2 linked regions of the Marinagarivorans cellulosilyticus genome follow. The protein of the gene in region 1 interacts with the protein of each later gene in a pairwise test. Links are inferred from orthologs where the notes say so. Each region holds a gene or a part of one and is shown on either strand. Other genes may lie near its edges. The genes, in order: tusA and MARGE09_RS04060.

Evidence for each region.
Region 2: the proteins of tusA (region 1) and MARGE09_RS04060 interact in binary tests that used the Escherichia coli proteins (3 or more experiments, as listed by UniProt). The link is inferred for Marinagarivorans cellulosilyticus from one-to-one orthologs.

The regions. Positions count from the first base shown.
Region 1 is NZ_AP023086.1:3,884,945-3,894,835, reverse strand. The notes cover bases 3,338-6,324. They hold tusA (sulfurtransferase TusA), read right to left. Parts: upstream 4,962-6,324; coding sequence 4,713-4,961; downstream 3,338-4,712. Other genes in these bases: MARGE09_RS15695 (hypothetical protein), read left to right, coding at 5,830-6,324; MARGE09_RS15700 (tRNA (adenine(22)-N(1))-methyltransferase TrmK), read right to left, coding at 5,017-5,733; MARGE09_RS15710 (PA4780 family RIO1-like protein kinase), read right to left, coding at 3,782-4,642; MARGE09_RS15715 (ABC-F family ATPase), read right to left, coding at 3,338-3,669. Also shown: eno (phosphopyruvate hydratase), read left to right, coding at 1-82; MARGE09_RS15735 (FtsB family cell division protein), read left to right, coding at 187-456; ispD (2-C-methyl-D-erythritol 4-phosphate cytidylyltransferase), read left to right, coding at 475-1,206; ispF (2-C-methyl-D-erythritol 2,4-cyclodiphosphate synthase), read left to right, coding at 1,233-1,718; MARGE09_RS15720 (putative signal transducing protein), read left to right, coding at 1,724-2,029; more of MARGE09_RS15715, read right to left, coding at 2,071-3,337; more of MARGE09_RS15695, read left to right, coding at 6,325-6,513; MARGE09_RS15690 (hypothetical protein), read left to right, coding at 6,516-6,791; MARGE09_RS15685 (GNAT family N-acetyltransferase), read left to right, coding at 6,797-7,330; MARGE09_RS15680 (proline--tRNA ligase), read right to left, coding at 7,368-9,098; MARGE09_RS15675 (HU family DNA-binding protein), read right to left, coding at 9,238-9,690. UniProt on the Escherichia coli protein: Sulfur carrier protein involved in sulfur trafficking in the cell. Part of a sulfur-relay system required for 2-thiolation during synthesis of 2-thiouridine of the modified wobble base 5-methylaminomethyl-2-thiouridine (mnm(5)s(2)U) in tRNA.
Region 2 is NZ_AP023086.1:1,019,470-1,032,397, forward strand. Bases 6,314-9,137 are described here. They hold MARGE09_RS04060 (IscS subfamily cysteine desulfurase), read left to right. Parts: upstream 6,314-7,052; coding sequence 7,053-8,222; downstream 8,223-9,137. Other genes in these bases: trmJ (tRNA (cytosine(32)/uridine(32)-2'-O)-methyltransferase TrmJ), read left to right, coding at 6,314-6,398; iscR (Fe-S cluster assembly transcriptional regulator IscR), read left to right, coding at 6,467-6,946; sufB (Fe-S cluster assembly protein SufB), read left to right, coding at 8,241-9,137. Outside these bases: MARGE09_RS04020 (LodA/GoxA family CTQ-dependent oxidase), read left to right, coding at 1-933; MARGE09_RS04025 (NAD(P)/FAD-dependent oxidoreductase), read left to right, coding at 940-2,121; MARGE09_RS04030 (glutaredoxin family protein), read left to right, coding at 2,187-2,633; MARGE09_RS04035 (hypothetical protein), read left to right, coding at 3,084-3,581; MARGE09_RS04040 (class I SAM-dependent methyltransferase), read left to right, coding at 3,802-4,632; MARGE09_RS04045 (GFA family protein), read left to right, coding at 4,866-5,279; more of trmJ, read left to right, coding at 5,559-6,313; more of sufB, read left to right, coding at 9,138-9,680; Fe-S cluster assembly ATPase SufC, read left to right, coding at 9,765-10,511; Fe-S cluster assembly protein SufD, read left to right, coding at 10,511-11,842; MARGE09_RS04080 (aminotransferase class V-fold PLP-dependent enzyme), read left to right, coding at 11,853-12,928. UniProt on the Escherichia coli protein: Master enzyme that delivers sulfur to a number of partners involved in Fe-S cluster assembly, tRNA modification or cofactor biosynthesis. Catalyzes the removal of elemental sulfur from cysteine to produce alanine.

The sequences.
Region 1 (9,891 bases):
ATATAACCGCTTGTTGCGTATTGAAGCCGAGCTTGGTGAAAAAGCGCCTTACCGCGGTTTAGCTGAATTCAAAAAAGCATAAAGCGGGTTCTCATTGGTGCTATGCGCTAATGTAAAATGCGTTAAAAAGGGTCGCTTGGCGGCCCTTTTGTTTATTCGGTGCTTTTTCTTTGCTATCTTTTAATCATGAATAAATTATTGTTTGTTTTAGTGTTGCTGCTGGTTGCTAGCCAATACCGCCTTTGGGTTGGCGATGGTAGCTTGGCGCACCTTGTTTCGCTAAAGCGTGAAATGGCTAAACAGCAGGCGGAAGTCGACACACTGACAGACCGCAACCGTGTTTTGCTGGCAGAAGTGCTAGCGCTTAAGCACGGTTCTAAAATGATTGAAGAAAAAGCGCGAACTCAGCTGGGAATGATTAAAGAAGGCGAAACCTTCTTTATGTTTGCTGATTAACTTTTCTGAGTAACCTTTGTGAATCCCATTCAAAGAAATTCTGATCGTTGCTGGTCGGTAGTGCCTGCCGCCGGTAATGGCTCGCGAATGCAGGCCGTATTGCCTAAGCAATATTTAACCTTAAATAATAAAACGGTTATTGAGCTTACCTTAGGGAAATTGCTTCATATTGCAGAAATATCCGGTGTTGTGGTTTGCCACGCCGATAGCGATACACGCTTTGGTGAGCTTGCGATTGCTAAGCACCCCCGTATTTTTGCTGCGATAGGTGGCACAGAGCGTGCGCACTCGGTGTTTAATGGCTTGGGCTATTTGCGCGATATGGCGCAAAGTGATGATGCCGATTGGGTGATGGTGCACGATGCCGCGAGGCCTTGTGTCAGTCATGCCTCGCTGGAGCGCTTGCTTGGGCATTGCCGCAAAACCGGGCGAGGGGCTATTCTTGCATCGCCAGTGGCAGATACCCTTAAGCGTCAGCAGGCGAATACCCCAATTATTACGGAAACGGTTTCGCGAGATAACTTGTGGCAGGCGCATACGCCGCAGTGTTTTCGTTTGGGTGAATTGCATGCTGCACTAAAAGCTGCATTAAGCACGGGCGTGGCAATCACCGACGAGGCGAGTGCAATTGAGCACTGTGGTGGGAGCGTCGATTTAATTGAGGACTCCCGCGATAATATAAAAATTACACGGCCTGAAGACTTAGCATTAGCGGGATTTATTTTAGGTCAACAGGCATTAAATTGGTAAGTGTTAAGCAAAATCAGGGGAATAAAGTGTCTTGTGATTTCCGCATAGGGCAGGGCGTCGATGTTCACGCCTTTGGTGATGGCGACCACATTATTTTAGGTGGTGTGCGCATTGAGCATACTCAAGGCTTGGTTGCGCATTCAGATGGCGATGTATTGTTGCATGCGGTATGTGATGCACTGCTTGGCGCTGCCGGCTTGGGTGATATCGGTTTGCACTTTCCTGATACTGATGATGCGTACAAAGGTGCTGATAGCCGCGAATTGTTGCGCAGCGTTTATGCGCGGGTTGCGGCATTGGGTTATCAGGTGGGTAATGTAGACTGCACTATTGTCGCTCAAGCGCCTAAAATGGCCCCTCACATTATTGCGATGAACCAATGCATTGCCGCTGACGTAGCGTGTGAAGTAAGTCAGGTTAATACCAAGGCCACAACGACTGAGAAGTTAGGCTTTAATGGGCGTAAAGAAGGTATAACTGCGCTGTGTGTTGCACTATTGGTGAAGGGGTAGTTGGTATGAAGTTAGTGTATAGCCATCAAAACGCCATTTTAGTTGAAAATGCTAAAAGCTTATTGTTAAGCGAAGGTATAGATGTGCAGCTAAGAAATGAGCATCTTGCCGCCGGCGCTGGTGACTTGGCACCCATGGATTGCTGGCTAGAGCTTTGGGTGGTCAATGAAAAAGATTTTGAGCGCGCTGACGGTTTAATTCAAGCGCTTACAAGCGAAGAAAAGCTTGAAGATTGGGTGTGTCCGAATTGCCGAGAGAAAAACTACCCGTCTTTTAAATTGTGCTGGAATTGCCAGCACAAAGTCGCTTAATAAAATGAGCTACTGGCATGAAGTTCATGCCAGTATTAGCGTTAAGCTTGTTGCAATGCTTGGTTGGCCAAGTGCTCATCGTAGGTGCCTTGGAAGTCGATAAGCTTTTTATCTTTTATTTCGATAATGCGCGTTGCTAGCGAAGAAACAAATTCCCTATCGTGACTGACGAAGATCAATGTGCCGTCGTAATGTTCAAGTGCAAGGTTGAGAGCCTCAATGGATTCCATATCCAAGTGGTTTGTCGGCTCGTCCATAATCAAGATGTTGGTATCTTGCATCATTAACTGACCAAACAATAATCGGTTTTTTTCACCGCCAGAGCAAACCTTAACTTTTTTCTGAAAGTCGTCAGCCGAAAACAGTAGCCTACCTAAAGTGGCGCGCACAATTTGGTCGTCGTGTTCGGGCTTACGCCATTGGCTCATCCAGTCGAACAGGTTTAAATCACAATCGAATGCTGCGGTTGCATCTTGGGGGCAGTAACCCAGTGTGGCGTTTTCTGCCCATTGAATGCGGCCAGCCTGTGGCCCAAGCTCGCCTGTTAAGCAGCGTAATAATGTTGTTTTTCCTGCGCCGTTTTCACCAATAATGGCAAGCCTTGCGCCGGCTTCTAAAATCATATTGCCGCCGCTAAAAAGTGGCTCGCCCTCAAAGCCGTGACCTAGCCCTTCGATGGTGAGTGCTTGGCGGTGTAGTTTTTTATCTTGTTTAAAGCGAATGTAAGGCGATACGCGACTAGACGGTTTGATGTCTTCGAGTTTTATTTTGGTTAATTGTTTAGCGCGAGAAGTGGCTTGCTTGGCTTTTGATGCATTGGCTGAAAATCGACTAACAAACTGTTGTAGTTCGCTGATTTGTGCTTTTTTCTTTGCGTTTTCGTTGTGCAGGCGCTCTTGTACTTGGGTGGCTGCTGTCATGAAATCATCATAGTTGCCAGGATAAATTCGCAAGTCGCCGTAGTCGATATCAGCCATGTGCGTGCACACGGAATTTAAAAAGTGGCGGTCGTGCGAGATGATAATCATCGTGCTTTTTCGCTGGTTGAGTACTTCTTCTAGCCAGTGAATTGTGTGGATGTCCAAGTTGTTGGTTGGTTCGTCGAGCAGCAGTATGTCTGGGTCCGAAAAAAGTGCTTGTGCGAGCAATACGCGTAGCTTCCAGCCAGGGGCGACTTCGCTCATTGGCCCGTAATGGAGTTCTTGTGCAATGCCGGCGCCCAATAAAATTTCGCCGGCACGGCTTTCTGCACTGTAGCCGTCCATTTCTGCAAATTGGGTTTCTAGGTCGGCCACGCGCATGCCGTCTTCTTCAGACATTTCTGGCAGTGCGTAAATGCGGTCACGCTCTTCTTTTACGCCCCAAAGTTCAGCGTGCCCCATAATAACGGTGTCTATGACGGAGTGTTTTTCGAAAGCAAACTGGTCTTGGCTTAGTTTGCCTAAGCGCTCGTTGGGTGTAATGCTAACCACGCCGCTAGAGGGGGCTAGGCTGCCATCAAGAATTTTCATGAAGGTTGACTTGCCGCAACCATTGGCGCCGATTAGGCCGTAGCGGTTGCCGTCGCCAAATTTTACAGAAATATTTTCGAAAAGCGGCTTAGCGCCAAATTGCATAGTAATGTTTGCAGTAGAAATCAACGGTACATCCAGTCGTAGAGGAAATAGGCCGCGTACTATAAATATTTAGCGGCACCGAGTCGAGTGCTTCCCTTGGTTGTACTGTGTGAAATGGGGTTTTACGTTATGCTGGCTAGTCGTCAGGTTGATCTGCGCTACGTATACGTTCTTGTCGCTCTTGTTCTTCGGCAAAAGCGGCTTTTATTTCTTCGAGTACGGAATCAACATCGGCCGATACTTCTTGCGCTTCAAATTGCCCCGTTAGCGTCATGTCTGGGTCGAGGGTACCTTCTTCAAAGTGAGACCATATTTCGCTGGCGTACTGGGTGTGTTTAAGCTCGGGAGCAAATTGTGCGTAGTAGTTGGTAATATTGTCGACATCGCGAACAAACATGCCATGCGCGTTGTTATTGCCAGCGGCATCTACCGCCTGAGGTAAGTCAATAATGACGGGGCCGTAATCATCAACCAATACATTAAATTCAGAAAGGTCACCGTGGACAATGCCAACACTGAGCATGCGCATTATGTAGTGCATCATAAGTGTGTGATCTTCAATTGCTTGTTCTGCACTCATGGTTACGTCATTTAGACGAGGCGCGACAGAGCCATCATCGGTGGCGATAAGGTCCATTAACAGTACGCCATCGTAGCAACCATAAGAGTTGGGTACGCGCACGCCGGCGTTGGCCACTCGAACAAGGGCGTCGGATTCTGCGCTTTGCCAAGCTTCTTCTTGCTGGTCGCGACCAAATTTAGAGCCTTTTTCCATGGCGCGTTGGCGCCGACTGTTGCGTACTTTTCGGCCTTCTTGGTATTGCACTGCTTTTTTGAAGCTGCGCTTAGCGGCATCTTTATAAACCTTGGCTGCGCGTGTGATATCGCCGCAACGCACAACATAGACAGAAGCCTCTTTTCCGCTCATTAAAGAGCTAATGACGTCGTCGATGAGTCCGTCTTCAAATAGGGGCTTTAGGCGTTTAGGCATTTTCATGAAGTTACGTTACCAAAAATATTGTGTGCAAATAAAGAGAGTGATAGCAGAAGTGATTTTAACGTTAGATTTAAGTAGCGCGCTTCACATAAAAAACAAAGGTATCCTTGTCTGTTGTGCTGTGAAGCAACTCATGCCCTAAAAAATCACAAAACTTTGGAATATCCCTCTGGGTGGAAGGGTCAGTAGCCACTACCTTAACAACCTGATCGATTTTAACGGCGTCAATGGCGCCATGCAAAAGCATAACGGGCTCTGGGCAATAAAGCCCTTGGGTGTCGAGTAGCGTTTCAAATTCTACGCTTTGCGGCTCTGTCATGGCGGCGTTCGTTAGGTTCTTTTTGTTGAAAGCGACAATTGTACCTTGTTAATCCTCAGTCGCCACCGGTAGTTGAATTTAAGATGCTAAGGTAACCTAAAGCCGCGCAGGAGGTCTCTTGTGTGCCCTTTAATTTCCAGCACCTTTGGTAGTGCTGTTGCTGTTTGTTAAGGTATGTGCGTTTTTCCGGCGTAAGTGGTTGCCATATATCATGCCCTAAAAGGGAGATTTGCCGTGTTTTGGCGGCGCTTTTGCTAACTTGCATGTGTATGTGCTCGTGATGCTGCCCGTTTTCGCTGACGAAGTCTTCTGCAATGCAGTCGAAAGGTGCTTGCCGCAGGTAGCGCCTGAGCTCAAAGCTTTGATTATTCGTACTGAAAATGAAATCCGTTGTCGCTTCTGCAGTATTGAGTAGCGCTGGATTTTGCTCAAGAATGGCCGATGCAATAGTGACAGCTGTTTCCCCTCCAACCCCTGCAATAATGAAAAGCTTGTTGCCTGCAAGCGCTTGAGGTGAGAGTGTAATTTTTTCTGCATTAATGCATTCGATACTTAAGGATTCATCTGGGGTTGAAGGGTATTGTTGCTGTATTTTATGGATAATCGAGGGTACGCAGTCGATTAAATGAATATGTCTGCGGTAAGGCATTTTATGCTGATGCAAATGAAGGCCAAGCCTGCCGTGATCGCAGCACAGATCCCATATGTACGAGTATTGACGGCTATTTGCCCAAGTGAATATATGGTGAAGTCTTGCGTCTAATTTCCTGATGCCAGGACCTGGAGGGCTGGATATGAGGTTTGCTGGTGGGGTATTAATAATTGGACCTTTACTTTTATGGGGCGTAGATGAGTGATGGTAGTGTAAATGTCTGCGGATGTGTATCGACTTTATTATGTGCGTTATCGCTTGGCTTTTCGGCTTGGCTCTTATTTAGGTTTTATTCGGGGCTTTTGTGCTGCGCCAATTGCGCCTTATTTGTTGGGCGAAGGTAAGCTGTCTGTTGATACCGAGCGCAGACTGGCCGATGCGCGTAATGTGATTAGAGATTTTATTCACAAAGGGTTGGAGGCTTCTGAATCTAAAGCGCACTTTAATAGAATGCGGCTAGGGCATGCCGGCGTGAGCTTACCCGAAGAGCACTTTTTATATGTGATTGCTAATTTTTATCTAGAACCGCTTAGGGTGAAGCGAATATTGGGAGGCAGCGTAACGGCTACTGAATGCAAGATGTTGTGTCGATTTTGGTGCGATGTTGCACGGAGTATGGGCCTGCGCAATATTCCAAGCAATTATATTGGCTGGCTAACACTAAGGCGCAATTATGAACGCCGATTTGGTGGTACAAGCAAAGGCTCTGTTGAGCTACTAAATCGCTGCATGCAATCAATGCTGGGTTTATCTATACCTTTTGGGCTGCGAACCTTTGCAAGGGCAATTATAGTTGCGCTATTGCCGTTGTCCCACAAAGCATGGCTGGAGCAGCGTACAATCACTGGGCGCTTTTATCTTCGCGTACTCATTTGGCGAGCAAACTTTAGAAATAGGTAAAAATGATGATGAAAAATAAATATTGGTTGGGGTTGTTTTGTGTGTTTGCGGTTGCCGGTTGTGACCGCATTAATAATGCAAGCCGAACAATGGATACCATGCTAGGCGGTGATTATGATGTTTATATCGAGGGCCACCCGCAGGTTTACCATGTTAAAAACGGTAAGGTGACGTCTGTGCCGGAGAAGGGCTATTACATTTTTTACCCAACGATTAACGGTGATAAACGTATGGTGCAATCTCCTATTAATGCAACAACGATTGTTGCGGTTGATTAAATCGCATGTTTTTAATTCGTTTGGCTAAAGATGGCGATTGTCTAGCACTGCTATCGTTGGTGAATCGCGCCTACCGGCCTGGCGAAAATTTAGCAGGCTGGACCCATGAAAGTGAATGGATCGATGGCGATCGAATATCCTTGGAGGCTTTAACGGCGCTGGTCAATCGCGAAGAAGTTATTGTGGCTACCCATGCTGGCGAACCTGGTAAGTTATTGGGTTGTATCCATGTTTCTATTGTTAATGAGGTGGTGTCTTTAGGAATGTTAGCCGTTGAGCCTAGTAGCCAAACGCTGGGTGTTGGCAAATGGTTGATGGCTAAGGCGGAGCAAATGGCTGGCGCTAAAGGGTGTAAGTTGGCTCGAATAGAGGTGGTTGATAAACGTACATCTCTAAGAGGTTATTACCAGCGCCAAGGCTATTGCGAGACGGGGCAGAATTTTAATTACCCCGTTAATCTGGGTGTTGGCAGCCCTAAAAAGCCTAATACTGTTTACTTGGTTGAAATGTCTAAAACGTTAGCTGAGCAAGCGCTATAAAAGGGCTTTATCCTTAAAACCCTTATTGCATTGCCTTTTATGCCTGTAGTTTTTGGCAAAGCTCTTCAAAGAGAGCGTCTGCTTTTAATGCAGAAGACTCTTTATCGCTGCGGTGTTTGTATTCGATTTCGTTGTTATCTAAGCCTCTGTCGCCAATGACTATGCGGTGCGGAATACCTATTAATTCAATGTCAGCTAGCATGCTGCCTAAGCGGGCTTTGGCTTCATCCATAAATAAAACATCAAACCCTTTAGCTTGTAGTTTTGTGTGAAGCTCCTCGCACACTTGGGCGACACGCTCTGATTTGTGCATATTAATTGGCACAATGGCAACGTTAAATGGCGCAATAGCATCTGGCCAAATAATGCCGGCTTCGTCGTTGTTTTGCTCAATGGCCGCAGCGACAACTCGCGAAACACCAATGCCATAGCAGCCCATTGTCATTACCGAGTCTTTACCTTGCGCGTCGAGAATAGAGGCGTTCATGGCTTTCGAGTATTTGTCGCCTAACTGGAATATGTGCCCAACTTCAATACCGCGTTTGATCGTGATATTGCCTTTGCCGCAAGGTGAAGGGTCGCCAGCAACAATATTGCGAATGTCTTCAATGCGAGAGAAATTAGCCTGAGCGCCCCAATTGCAATTTACAAAATGGTAATCGTTTTTGTTTGCGCCACAGGTGAAGTTAACGGCGACGGCAGCCGCCCGATCGGCAATAACTGGAATGCCGAGTTCTATTGGGCCGAGTGAGCCGGCGTTGGCGCCAATTGTGTTTTGTATTTGTTCGTCACTTGCAAATGTAAGCGGGCTTGCAATTTCAGCGAGTTTCTCGGCTTTAACTTCATTCAAAGCGTGATCGCCCCGCAAGCACAGTGCGACAAGACCTTGTTTGCCGGTTTCTTCGTCTGGGGTGCCCATAACAAAAAGTGTTTTAATGATTTTTTGCGAAGGTACATTAAGCAGGGCCGAGACTTCTTCGATGGTTTTGGTGTTTGGGGTATGGGTTAAGTCAGCTTTTGCCGCTGCAGCTTCTGTTGACGGAGCCGGAGCGAGGGCTTCTGCTTTTTCAATGTTGGCGGCGTAATCACTGCCATCGCTAAAGGCAATATCGTCTTCGCCACTTTCTGCAAGGACATGAAATTCATGTGAGCCAGAGCCGCCAATAGATCCGGTGTCAGCTTCTACTGGGCGAAAGTTTAAGCCTATACGATTAAAAATGGCGCAGTATGCGGCATGCATGATGGCGTAGGTTTCTTCCAGTGAGGTTTGGTCAGTATGAAAAGAGTAAGCATCTTTCATAATGAACTCGCGCGAGCGCATAACGCCAAAACGCGGGCGAACTTCATCACGAAATTTTGTTTGAATTTGGTAGAAGTTGGCGGGTAATTGCTTGTAGCTTTTTAGTTCGTTACGCACAAGGTCAGTAATGACTTCTTCGTGGGTGGGGCCTAAGCAAAAACCATTTTGGTGGCGATCGTTAAAGCGCGTAAGTTCCGGGCCAAACTGTTCCCAGCGGCCAGATTCTTGCCACAGCTCGGCTGGTTGGACTACGGGCATAAGTACTTCTTGTGCGCCGGCATTATCCATTTCTTGTCGAACAATCGCTTCTACTTTTCGAAGTACTTTTAACCCGAGGGGGAGCCAGCAATAAAGGCCTGAAGCTAGTTTGCGGATCATGCCTGCGCGTAACATCAATTTGTGGCTGATGACCACGGCATCGGATGGCGTTTCTTTTTGGGTGGCTATTAAAAATTGTGTGGCGCGCATAGCGAGTGAGTACCTAGTGTCGTGAATAGGGGGGATAGCTGAGGGCATTCTATGTCAGCTGGCTGGGCTTGTCAGTGCTAGTGATAGACAGGCACAAAAAAAGGGCAGCAGCTGCTGCCCTTTTTGCTGTTTGTATGGCTTAGAGTGCCATTTCTTTCAGCTTTTTCAGTGGGCGAATCTTAACAGCAACACTGGCTGGCTTGGCTTTGAAGGTGGTTTCTTCGCCGGTGAAGGGGTTGATGCCTTTGCGCGCGCGGGTCGCAGGCTTTTTAACAGTAACAATTTTCATAAGGCCTGGGATAGTGAACTCGCCGACAGCGCGTTTTTTAACGTGCGCTTCGATGATGTTTTCAAGCTCGGTAAATACCGCTGTTACGTCTTTGCGGCTTAATTCAGTCGCTTCGCTAATGCGGTTAAGAATGTCGGTTTTGGTATAGCGCTCTTGAATTGCCTTTAAAGGTTTTACTGCGCCAGTAGTGGCTGCTTTAGCTGCGGGAGCCTTCTTTACAGGTGCTTTTTTAGCAACGGGGGCTTTCTTGGCTGGTGCCTTTTTGGCGACAGGAGCTTTGGCAGCGGCTTTACGTGGTGGCATATATGAATCCTCTAAATGGTCGTTATGGTCTAATAAGAAAAGTGTCGGTGTAAGCATTAATCGTTTGCGGATTAAACTGTAGCAGTATCTTTGCGAGCACCTATAACAGCTATTGCTTTGCTGTTTGTGCTGTATATATAGAGTAAACTCACAAAGTGAGCAACACAAAATATGAAAAAACCTTAAAAAATAGGGTTAAAA
Region 2 (12,928 bases), 2.9 Mb from region 1 along the record:
AAATTGGCCACACCCGGCGATACCTATGCAGAGTTGCGCCGTGTTACCGCCAATGCGTTTCGCAACCCGGCTGATGGCGATGTTTCTATGAAGCTTTGGCCCTGGGTTTACGGCGATGCCATGGATATTCCCATGCCGCCGACGCCGCGCGCAATGACGGCGCTAACCGAAACACAGCTCGCCCTTTTAGGCTATTGGGCTGATGGCCATTTTGTGGCTGATTTCGATCCCAATTTTAAATCGCCAAGCAAGCTGGCCGATGTCCATGTTTGTGAGCAGCCCGCTATGCTAGATCGCGCCGCGCTAGAGTTTTGTTTGGCCGATGCCTTCCACCCCGGTTGCGAAATGACTTGGCCGGTGCGCCACGCTAGCATGTATAGCGAGCCATACCGGTGGCGCCATCGTGAAAAAACTAACCCCGAGCCACACTTTGGCAGTACACTAACTCCTCAGGATGCACTGTCGTATAACGGCCCATTATGGGCGCAATCGCCAGGTTCCATTACCCGCTGGATGGCCATCCCCTGGCAAACTGATACCGCTAGCTGCCGCTCCGGTTACGACCGTGCATACGACCCATACTTACCCACCTTCTGGCCTGCGCGGGTGCCGAACCAAGTGCTTAGCGAGCAGGATTACAACACCGTGATGAACGAAAGCCTGCCGCGTGAAAAACGCCTTGCAGCGTTTAATAACCGCCAAGATTGGGACCGCACACTCGGCGCCGGTTATATGAATCAAATTGCCAACATGATCGATGGCTTCCCTGATATGGGGATTGTAGAGGTGCGTAAAGGCATTGATGACGACCCCGATTTCCCTCGTGTTATGCAAGTGGAAGACCGTGGTGGCGAAGCCATGACGCACGCTGAGCGGCTAGAAACCGATAGCGAAATGCGTGATGTGGCCGGCTGTAGTATCAGCCAGAAGTAGCTGAAGATGGCAAAATCTTTAAAGTGGGATGTCATCATCGTGGGTGCGGGGCCGGCGGGGCTCGCGCTTGCGCGCAATCTATTGCTTCAACAGCCTATGTGGCGGGTATTAATTATTGAGCAGCAATTGGCACCGCCCAACGCACCGCGCATTGGCGAATCACTGCCAGGGGCTGCCCGCATATTGCTGGAAAAGCTCGATTTATGGCAGGCGTTTAATAGGGGTAATCATCAGCTACGTGGCGCCGCCGTAGCCACTTGGGATAGCGCAATGCCCATCTGGCAAGATGGCCTGCGCGACCCGCAGGGCCCTGGCTGGCATATAGACCGGCGGGCCTTCGAGCGCATGCTGTTGGACGGCGTGCGCGAGCTTGGTGCTGACTTTGCTTGGGGGCAGCCGTTGCACAGCGCCGTATCGAGCGAGTCGCTATGGCAGGTAAAATGTTTTGATCAAAACAACGAGCGGCACAGTTACTGTGCACCAATATTGGTGGATGCCACTGGTCGCGGTGCTCATGTGGCGCGCAAGCTGGGTATGACAAAAAGCAAAGACGACACACTGCTTTGCGCGCACGCTTTTTTACCTAGCCCAGCAACTGATGATGACGCCATTATGCGTATAGCTGCAGACGAGCAAGGCTGGTGGTACACCGTAAAAACACCGCTTAATTTACGCGTGCTGGCTTACCATCTCGATGCAAAAAGCCCTATGCGCAAGGCTTTGCAAACCGGCGGCCAGCTGTATGCCATGGCAATGGCACAGCCGTTGTTGGCCACTGTTTTTAAAAAATATTACGCGTACCCCAATAGCCAAGAAGCAAAAGCAACGTTGTTTTATCGCCCTGCCGGTACATCGTTAATGGACATTAACGCACTAAAAGCTTCCGTGCCCGGCTTTTTGGCCGTAGGCGATGCGCTAATGACATTCGACCCGATATCCTCGCAAGGGTTATTCCATGCTTTAGCCACGGCGGAATCGGCAGTAAGCGTGCTGGCGGCCCCCGATGTTCAAGCTTGCCAAAACGCGCGTAACCAATATTGCGCAGAAATGCAGGCGGTAAGCCAGCGTTACCTATCGCATTTGCAGGCGACCTACCAAGGCCCTAAGCGTTTTGCCCACAACACCTTTTGGCGTAATCGGCAGGCAAGTTTGCCGTGTGAACGGGCGGCTGTTCTAGCTTCTTATTAATGCTGCTATCTTTAAGTGGTTCGTTATAAACTGGCTGGCTTATCGACAAGCTTAAGGGAGTTATTATGTTAAAACTATTATGTTGCGCTGCGTTGTTGTGTGCAGCCACTTGTGCTTGCGCCGATATTTATCAATGGACCGATGCCAACGGCAAAGTACACTACACCGATCGCCCCGACGATACGGCAGTAGCCAAGGCCGGCGGCACGGTTAAAAAAGTCGAAACCAGAATAAATACCTTTGAATCTGCCGAGGCTGGCGTTGGTGGTGCTGATAAGCCTGTAACTAAACAAGTAGAAATGTACGCGACGACTTGGTGTGGCTACTGTAAAAAAGCACGCCGTTATATGGCCAAGCATGGCATCGCTTATGTGGAATACGACATAGAAGCCGACCCCGCCGCCAATGCGCGCCACAAAGCGCTAGGGGGAAGGGGCGTGCCGTTGATTTTAGTGGATGGGCGAAAAATGAATGGTTTTAGTGAAAAGGGGTTTGAGCGAATTTATAACTAATGTTTTGAGGTTGGCTGTGATAAAAGTGCCCGGAGGATACAAAGATAAAAATTATGGCGGAGGGAAATATTTGGTTGAACATTAAGGCAGTGGAGCGTTATTTCAGCACCCGTTCATGCGACAGAGTTTAAGGCCTCTACAGGCTTGGGATATCAGTACGGAGGTATTGTTGGGCAGGAGTTGTCTGTCGGGGGTGATTAGTTTGGACGCAGGGTATGGTGAGGATTTTGATGAAGAGCAGAATCGATCGTTTGTGGGTTTAAGTGCAGGGTTTAGATACTAGCGCTAATGGTTACGCTGGGTGTAATTAATTGAAACTTATGGTGCTAACCCTATTTATGAGGGGGCATTCTAAATTCCTTCCATTGTGCTGCTGGTGAACGTTAGAGTTTAAATACTGCGATGAAGTTAATAATTATACATGGGGCACCCGCTAGCGGGAAATTAACCTTGGCTAAGGCGTTGGCCGCCCGGCTTGGGTTTTCGGTTATGCATAACCACCTGACCGTTGATTTAGCTATGGTTGCTTATTCTGGGTTTGGCGGCGGAGATTTTTTTGAATTTGTCGATGAGCTCAGAGTGAAGTGCATCACCAAGGCTTGTGAAAATAATGTTGAAGGTTTGGTTGTAACCCTTTGCTACGATATTGAGCATGATAATGCGGTAATTAAAAATTGGGTTGAACTGGTTGAATGTTATGGCGGCAGTGTTCTTCCGGTTTATCTTGATGTTTCTTTAACAGCATTGGAGAATCGAGTCGGTAATAAATCGCGTATGGGGACGCATAAAATACAGTCCAAAGAACTGCTAAATGAGTGTCTTGGCAGCAATAAATTTGGTCCGATTCCGTGCCCAGCAACGATTAGTATCGATACGTCGTTAATGACTGTAAGTGAAAGTGTTGAGGCAATACACGCAAGCGTTTCTGCATTTTTTGGCCAGACATAGCATCATTGTTATTCATATTAGATGTTTACCATGGCGGTGCCTACCGAGCCTTGGCTCACGGTCAAGTGTCAGCTATTTATAATCGATAGTGCCATTACTGCCGCATAGCCTCTACCTTGAGGGGAAACTATTCGAGTTAATCATTGTCGTACCGGCGCATGTAAATGATCATTCCCGACGCCCTCCACTCAATCACACAACCTATTACTACAGGAAAGCTATGAAAAATACTGCCGCTATACTCGCCTTATCGCTCTGCAGCATGGGCGCATTTGCTGATGAACAAGCCTTACAAAAAGTGATTGATAGTGATCACCGTACACCTGCTTATGTCGAACGTGATCAGTATCGTAACCCGCTTAAAACCCTTTCGCTTTTCGATATACAGCCACAGCACACCGTGATGGAAGTTTGGCCGAGTGGAGGCTGGTATACAGAAATTCTGGCGCCCTACCTTAAAAAGGAGGGCAAGTTAATTGCAGCTCATTACGACACCAGTGATACCCAAGCCAATTACCGTCCAGGCTCGCGACAGCGCTTTGATAAAAAAATGGCTGCCAGCGGTAAGCACTACGGCAAGGTAGACACTCAATCATTAATGATTGATGAAAAAAGTAAGAAGGTAGTGAAGTCGCCGGCCGCTAAAAACTCGGTTGATCGCATCGTTACCTTCCGCAGTACACACGGTTGGTTTGCGCGCGGCATTACCGATGTGATGATGGCCGAGTTCTTTTCGTTGCTCAAACCCGGCGGTAAGCTTGGGCTAGTGCAGCATCAGGCGGCTAACAATCAAGATTGGTCTTCAACCAACATCGGTTATGTTGGTCGCCAAGCTGTTATCGATGCCGCCCTTAAAGCGGGTTTTACGTTAGAGGCTGAAGGCTATTTTAATAATAACCCCAAAGATACGCGGCATTACGACAATGGCGTTTGGCAGCTTCCACCAACTTTACGTGGTTCTGACAGTGATGCAGAAAAAGCTGTGTATAACGATATCGGCGAAAGTCACCGCATGACCTTGGTATTTATTAAACCTAGAAACCGTAGTTGATCGTCAAAAAAATACGTAGCCACCTTATTGCTGGTGAATCATTTTTATCGCGCGCGAGTTACGCCAAGGGATGTGTAGACTTTGATGGTTCAACTGCGGTTTCTAGGTTAAACCCAACTAGCGAATCGAAATGGGTTATTGCTGGTTGTCGTAATCCTAGGGGTAACTGATATTGGGCGTGCGAAATGATTTGCGCAATAGGGTGAATTATTAATTGATGTGAGGCATTGAATATGACCCTAAATGTGGGCGAAGTTGATGGTGTTGCTGTATTGCCTGTACACAAAGCAACTTGCCATTGTGGTGCGATTGAAATGAAGCTCGATTTACCAGAAGGGTTAATTGACGTGCGCCGGTGCGATTGCTCTATGTGTCGAAGAAGAGGGGCAATAGTTGCCTCTGTTCCTTTAACGGGTATTCATATTGTTAAGGGGGCGCAGCATTTAACGCTTTATCAGTTTAATACTAATACGGCTAAGCATTACTTCTGTAACAAATGCGGTATTTATACCCATCATCAACGCAGGTCAAACCCCACTCAGTACGGTTTTAATATTGCCTGCTTAGAAGGGATAAATCCCTTAAAAATACAGTGCATACCGACTTATGATGGCATTAACCATCCCGCCGATCGCAGCGAAGCTTAGTGTCTTGCTTTTATATCTTTGGTTTATGGTTGCTAATAAATAGTATGCAACCAATTTAGTAGCCTCTTCGTTGCCGATCAGTGAGCGCCTCGATTTGGTGCGCGCGGCAGCCACAAAATCTCCCGCATGCTTTAGCTTGTAAACACACAACTGATCAAAGACCACACAGCTTGGGCGTCTTCTGGTAGAATCGCGCCCCTTTTTCAGGGCTGTGTTGTGGCTTTAGGCGCCGTTTGGGTGGCTGCAGCGCGGTAGTGACTTTTTATTGGGGTACTGACTATGAGCTCGGTTGAGCCAGATCGCATTCGTCCAGAGTTTGACCGCATCCGCATGGTGCTGGTTAATACATCGCATCCGGGTAATATCGGCGCGGCGGCTCGAGCCATTAAAAACATGGGGTTGTCGCGCTTAGTGCTGGTTGCACCTAAGGATTTTCCTGCAGACCAAGCGCAATGGCGTGCAGCGGGCGCGTTAGATGTGCTTGAAAAAGCCGTTGTGGTTGAAACCCTTGATGAAGCCATAGCCGATTGCCGCTTAGTAGTGGGCACTAGTGCGCGCGGGCGTCGCATCCCGTGGCCTTTGGTTAGCCCGCGTGAGTGTGGCGATAAAGTTTATAGTGAAGCCAAAAATAGCGAGCACGAAGTGGCGATTCTTTTTGGCCGCGAAGACCGTGGACTAACCAACGAAGAACTTCACAAATGCCAATACCATGTACATATTCCGGCTAACCCAGGCTACAGCTCGTTGAATATAGCGGCGGCGCTACAAGTTATTGTGTACGAAATTCGCATGAGTGCCCTCGCGGCGGAAGCTGGCCAGCCTATCTCTTTCGATGAGTGGGATATGCCGCCGGCGGCGCAACAGGATATAGAGCACTACTTTGAGCACCTGCAAAAAACGCTCGAAACCTTAGGCTTTTTGGAAGTGGGCAACCCGCGCCAAACGCTAACGCGCCTACGCCGCTTGTACGGTCGCGTTCGCCCAGACCAAATGGAGCTAAACATTTTACGTGGCGTGCTTACAGCAACGCAAAACTACGTTTACCACAGCAATAACAAAATTGCCGATTTAGAGCGTGAGATAGAAGCGTTAAAAGCTGCAAGTAAGCCAGCGGGCTAGCTGTTACAATACTTGACTGAATTACTAGGTTATTCGATAATTCGCCCCTGAAAACAGAGGCGATAACTATGCGTTTAACGACAAAAGGCCGATATGCCGTAACAGCCATGCTAGATTTGGCCTTGTTTAGCACCAATGGCCCGGTGAGTTTGGCGGATATTTCTGGGCGACAAGATATTTCTTTGTCTTACTTGGAGCAGCTATTTTCCAAGTTGCGCCAGAACGATTTAGTCAAAAGTGTGCGCGGCCCAGGTGGCGGTTACCGCTTAAAGCACCCATTAGAGAATATTTTTGTAGCGCAAATTATAGATGCGGTGAATGAATCCGTTGATGCCACCAATTGCGCGGGTAAAGGTAATTGTAAACAAGGCGAAGTCTGCTTAACCCACTATTTGTGGGATGACCTTAGCCAGCAAATTCATCAGTTTCTTAGCCGTATTAGCCTAGCGGATTTAGTCGCAAAACGGCAAAAGGCGGAACAGTGCGGCGAGTCTAAAACTGAAGACTCGGCATCTGAATTAGAGCAAATGATCAGCATTCCTTCGTAGTAGCTGGGCTTACAAAAGGCCGCTATACAGACTGATACAACGCTTCTCAGGTGCGAGGCTGTAAAACCGCACAATACGAAGTCGATTAACAGCGTTGTGAAACACAGTGAAACCAAAAACACCGATATACCTCGATTATGCTGCCACGACTCCTGTTGATGCGGATGTGGCCAAGGCAATGGCAAGTTGTTTAACCAAAGAGGGCAACTTTGCCAACCCAGCATCGCGCGCGCACTTTTTTGGTTGGCAAGCCGAAGCGGCAGTGGAAAAGGCGCGAGGGCAGTTAGCTAGCCTGCTGAATGCCGACCCGCGCAGCTTGGTGTGGACTAGTGGTGCCACAGAGTCGAACAATTTAGCGCTAAAAGGTTTAGCGTTTGCACAGCAGGGTATTGAAGGCCGAGGCAAGCACATTATTACTTCGGCCATCGAGCACAAAGCGGTATTAGACCCGTGTGCCTATTTAGAAAAAAACGGCTTTGAGGTGACGTATTTAGCGCCGCAAAAAAGCGGCGTTGTCACCCTAGCTCAAGTAAAAGAAGCCATGCGTGAAGACACCATCGTGGTGGCTTTGATGCACGTAAATAACGAGCTAGGGGCGATAAATCCCATTGCCGATATTGCGGCTTACTGCCGTTCGCGCAACGTGTTTTTGCATGTGGATGCGGCGCAAAGCGTTGGTAAATTGCCGGTGGATGTAAAAGCGTTGGGTGCTCACACACTATCGCTATCGGCGCATAAGTTTTATGGCCCCAAAGGCATGGGCGCGCTTTATGTGCAGCGCGACCCGCAAGTAGATTTAAGTGCGCAAATTCACGGCGGTGGTCATCAGCGTGGGATGCGCTCTGGCACTTTGGCAACTCATCAAATAGTGGGTTTAGGCTTGGCAGCTGAAATAGCGCAAAAGCAATTGTTCCAAGACATGGCGCATGCCAAGCAATTGCGCACAGCACTTTTAGCGGGGTTGGAAGCATTAACCGAAGTGACCCGCAATGGCGACGACGCCAGCGCGATCGATGCCATTGTGAACCTTAGCTTTGCCGGCGTGGATGGCGAAACATTATTAACCGCTTTGCGCGATTTAGCTGTTTCGACAGGTTCGGCGTGCACATCGGCTAGCGTTGAGCCTTCGTATGTATTAAGTGCGTTGGGGGTGTCGCCAACATTGGCACATGCATCATTGCGCTTTAGTTTTGGCCGCTATACCACGGTGGCAGACGTTGAATATGCAGCGCAAAAAATTGTGGCGACAGTAACTACACTGCGCGCCAGACGATAAATATTAGGTACCTTTATTATGTCGCAAGAACAAATCGACGATGCCATCAGCAAAGAGTACGCCGCCGGGTTTGTCTCGAACATCGAGTCCGATACGCTAGCAGCAGGCTTGACCGAAGATGTGATTCGCTTCATTTCGGCTAAAAAGAACGAACCCGAATGGATGCTTGAGTGGCGTTTAAAGGCCTATAACGTCTGGTTAGAAATGGACGAGCCCGAGTGGGCACACGTCGATTACCCTAACATTGATTTTAACGAGATATCCTATTATTCGGCACCTAAAAGCATGGCCGATGGCCCGAAAAGCCTCGACGAGGTGGACCCAGATCTTATCGATACTTACAACAAGTTAGGCATTCCGTTACACGAACAGCAAATGCTGGCTGGCGTTGCTGTAGATGCTGTATTTGATTCGGTATCGGTTGCCACCACGTTTCGCGAAAACCTCAAAGAAGCAGGTGTAATTTTTTGTCCTATTTCAGAGGCTGTGCACGAATACCCCGAGCTTATTAAAAAGTATTTGGGTACCGTTGTTCCCGTTAAAGATAACTTCTATTCGGCGCTTAATTGTGCGGTTTTTAGTGATGGCTCGTTTGTTTATATTCCCAAGGGCGTTAAATGCCCCATGGAGTTATCGACCTACTTCCGTATTAACGAAGCTAAAACAGGGCAGTTCGAGCGCACTTTAATTATTGCCGACGAAGGCAGCGAAGTAAGCTACCTAGAGGGTTGTACTGCGCCAATGCGCGATGAAAACCAGCTGCACGCAGCGGTGGTTGAATTGGTATGTTTGGATAACGCCAAAATTAAATATTCCACTGTACAAAACTGGTACCCCGGCGATGCCGAGGGCAAAGGCGGCATTTATAACTTTGTTACAAAGCGTGGAATTGCGCATACCAATGCACGTATTTCGTGGACGCAAGTGGAAACGGGTTCTGCAGTAACCTGGAAATACCCAAGCTGTATATTAAAAGGCGATAACAGTGTGGGCGAATTTTATTCGGTAGCGCTGACTAATAATTATCAGCAGGCTGATACCGGCACCAAAATGATTCACCTCGGTAAAAACACGCGCTCGACCATTATTAGTAAAGGTATTTCTGCTGGTAAAAGCTCCAACGCCTACCGCGGCTTGGTGCGTTTTAATGCCGGCGCTGATGGCGCGCGTAACTTTACCCAATGCGACTCCCTATTAATTGGTAGCGAATGTGCAGCGCACACCTTCCCGTATATCGAAAGTAAAAACCCTAATGCCGTGGTCGAGCACGAAGCAACAACCTCAAAGGTGAGCGAAGACCAGTTGTATTTGTGTAAGCAGCGGGGGATTGATGCCGAAAAAGCTGTTTCGATGATTGTGAACGGTTTTTGTAAAGAAGTATTTAAAGAGCTACCCATGGAATTTGCTGTGGAAGCCGGTAAGTTATTGGAAGTTAGCCTCGAAGGTTCAGTCGGTTAATTGTTAATTTTATGTTGCTGGGCTTTGTGCGCAGCATTTGGCGATTGAAGCATTAATCGGCCGTATTGTGAGAATATATTTATGTTGAAGATTGAAAACCTACAAGCCAGCGTTACCGAAAAGTCCATTTTAAAAGGCTTAAATCTCACCATTAAACCCGGTGAAGTTCACGCCATCATGGGCCCAAACGGGGCAGGTAAAAGTACTTTAGGCCATGTTCTGGCCGGGCGTGATGGCTACGAAGTTACTGGTGGTAGCGCTACCTTAGAAGGTAAAAACTTACTCGAATTAGAGTGTGAAGAGCGCGCCCGTGAAGGTTTATTTTTGGCTTTCCAATACCCCGTAGAAATTCCCGGTGTTAGCAATATGGAATTTTTAAAAGCTTCGGTCGATGCCGTAAGAGCACACCGCGAATTGCCCGCCTTAGACGCTGTTAATTTTATGAAGAAAGCGCGCGAAGCCTGTAAAGCGGTTAATCTTGATCAGCAATTTTTAAAACGCGGTGTCAACGAGGGTTTTTCTGGCGGTGAGAAAAAGCGCAACGAAATTATGCAAATGATGTTGCTAGAGCCTAAGCTTGCCATTCTAGACGAAACCGATTCCGGCTTGGATATTGATGCATTGCAAGTGGTGGCTAATGGGGTCAATGCACTGCGCAGCCCAGAGCGCTCTTTTATTGTGGTTACCCACTACCAGCGTTTGCTTGATTACATCGTGCCAGATTATGTGCACGTCTTAGCCGATGGCAAAATTGTAAAATCGGGCGATAAATCGTTGGCGCTTGAGCTAGAAGAAAAAGGTTACGGCTGGTTGGAAGGCGGAGCTGCATAATGACCGCCGTATCGCAACATTCCGCTATAGAGCAAGGCCTAGCCCTTGCTACCGAAACATCCGTTCACTCGGCAACGCAAACGCGCGCGCGCGAAGCTTGGGCACAAAGCCCTTGGCCAACCCGCAAAACCGAAGCGTGGAAATATACCCCGGTTAAGGCTATTGCCGATGGCAATTTTATTGCGCCGCCAGCTAGCCCACCTGTTACTGAAGGTGTGGCTGATATTTTTGCCATTGATGGGCTTAACGCCCTCGACCTGGTTTTTGTAGATGGTCAATTCCAAGCGAGTTTATCAACCGATTTAACAGCGCTACCAGCAGGGCTAAGCGTGATTGCACTTGCCGATGCCTCAGAGCAGGTTCGCAGTCAGTATTTTAATAAAGCCGCTGGCGAGCACGCGACTTTATTTGGCGAGCTAAACACTGCCGCTATTCGCGAAGGCTTTGTGGTTGAAGTCGCCAAAAATGCAGATATTAAGCAGCCTATTCATATCGTGAATGTGGCGACTCAAGCGCAAGCCTGTATGGCAACGGCGCGGGTTTTGTGGCTGCAAGCGCCTAGCAGTCGCGCAACCTTGGTAGAGCATTTTACCAGTTGTGAAGGTTCAAAGGTTTTAACCAATAGCATCACCGAATTCTTTGTGGGTGAAAACGCCGAGTGCAATCATTACCGCTTGCACTTAGAAAGCGAAGAAAACCTGCATATTGGCGGCGTTTATAGTCAGATAGAAAAAAGTGCGCGCCTAAATAGCTTTTATTTGGCGATGGGTGCAAACCTTCAGCGTGTTGATGTAGTGACTCAGTTTGAAGGCGAAGGTGCAGAGGCTATAAACAACGGCGTGTACTTGCCGCGCAATAAACAGCTAACCGATTTTCATACCTGTATTGAGCACAAAGTGCCGCACTGCAATAGCAACGAAATTTTCCGCGGTATTATTGGTGATAGCGCACGAGCTGTTTTTAATGGCCGTATTCACATTCATAAAGATGCGCAAAAAACCTTGGCTGAATTAAGCAATAAAAACCTACTTACCAGCGAAAAGGCCGAGGTTAACACCAAGCCCGAACTAGAAATTTATGCCGATGATGTACGTTGCGCGCACGGTGCAACCATTGCAAAAATAGACCCTCTTGCTATGCATTATTTACGTACGCGCGGTATTAGCAAAGACGAAGCGCAGGTAATGCTGAGCTTTGGTTTTATTAATGAGTTAATTGAGCAGTTAGGTAACGAAGCTATTGTGACTTACTTGCGCCCTGTTATTGCTGGGCGTTTCGCAAAAGATCCCGCGTTAGTCGAGCATTTATTAACCCCCATTGATGAGCGCTAAAGGTATGGTAATGGATTTTGATGTGAATGCTGTGCGGGCGCAGTTCCCGATATTAAACCAAATGGTTAACGGTTCGCCGCTAGTGTATTTGGATAGCGCAGCGACAACACAAAAGCCGCAATCGGTGATTGATGCTATCACCGATTATTACACGGGTTACAACTCAAATGTGCACCGCGGTGCACATGCCTTAGCAGATAAAGCCACCATTGCTTTTGAAGCAGTACGCCAAAAAGTAGCGGCTTTTATCAATAGCCCAGCGCCAGAACAAGTGCTTTGGACGCGCGGTACGACCGAGTCAATCAATTTGGTGGCGCATTCGTGGGGCGATAGCCACATAGGCGAAGGCGATGTCATTTTGGTGTCTGAGCTAGAGCACCACGCAAATATTGTACCTTGGCAAATATTAGCGCAGAAAAAAGGCGCTAAAGTTGTACCAATTCCGCTAACAGATGCGGGTGATATCGATCAGCAAGCTTTTACTGCGTTGTTGACCGATAAGGTGAAGTTGCTGGCAGTAAGCCATGTCTCTAACGCTTTAGGCAGTGTGAACCCGGTTAAAGCCATGGTGGCGCAAGCAAAAGAAAAAGGCATTACAACTTTGCTTGATGGGGCGCAAGCGGTAGCGCATTTCCCGATTGATGTGCAAGCGTTGGGCTGTGACTTTTATGTGTTTAGTGGCCATAAATTATTTGGCCCCACGGGTATTGGTGTTTTGTGGGGGCAAAAAGAATTATTAGCGAGCATGCCGCCTTACCAAGGTGGTGGCGAAATGATTGAGACTGTCAGCTTCGAGGGTACAACCTTTAATGGCTTGCCATTTAAGTTCGAAGCTGGAACGCCGCACATTGAAGGTGTAATTGGTTTTGGGGCGGCGATAGATTTTCTTGCAACTTTAAATCATGAGCAAGTTGCCGCTCACGAAGCAGATTTAATGGCTTACATTATCGAGCAGGCAAAAGCGTGTACAGGTTTAACGCTTATTGGTCAGGCTGCCCATCAAGCAGGTGCCTTTAGCTTTTTACTGGAGGGCGCGCACCCTGCCGATGTAGGCATGTTACTGGACCAGCAGGGCATAGCTGTGCG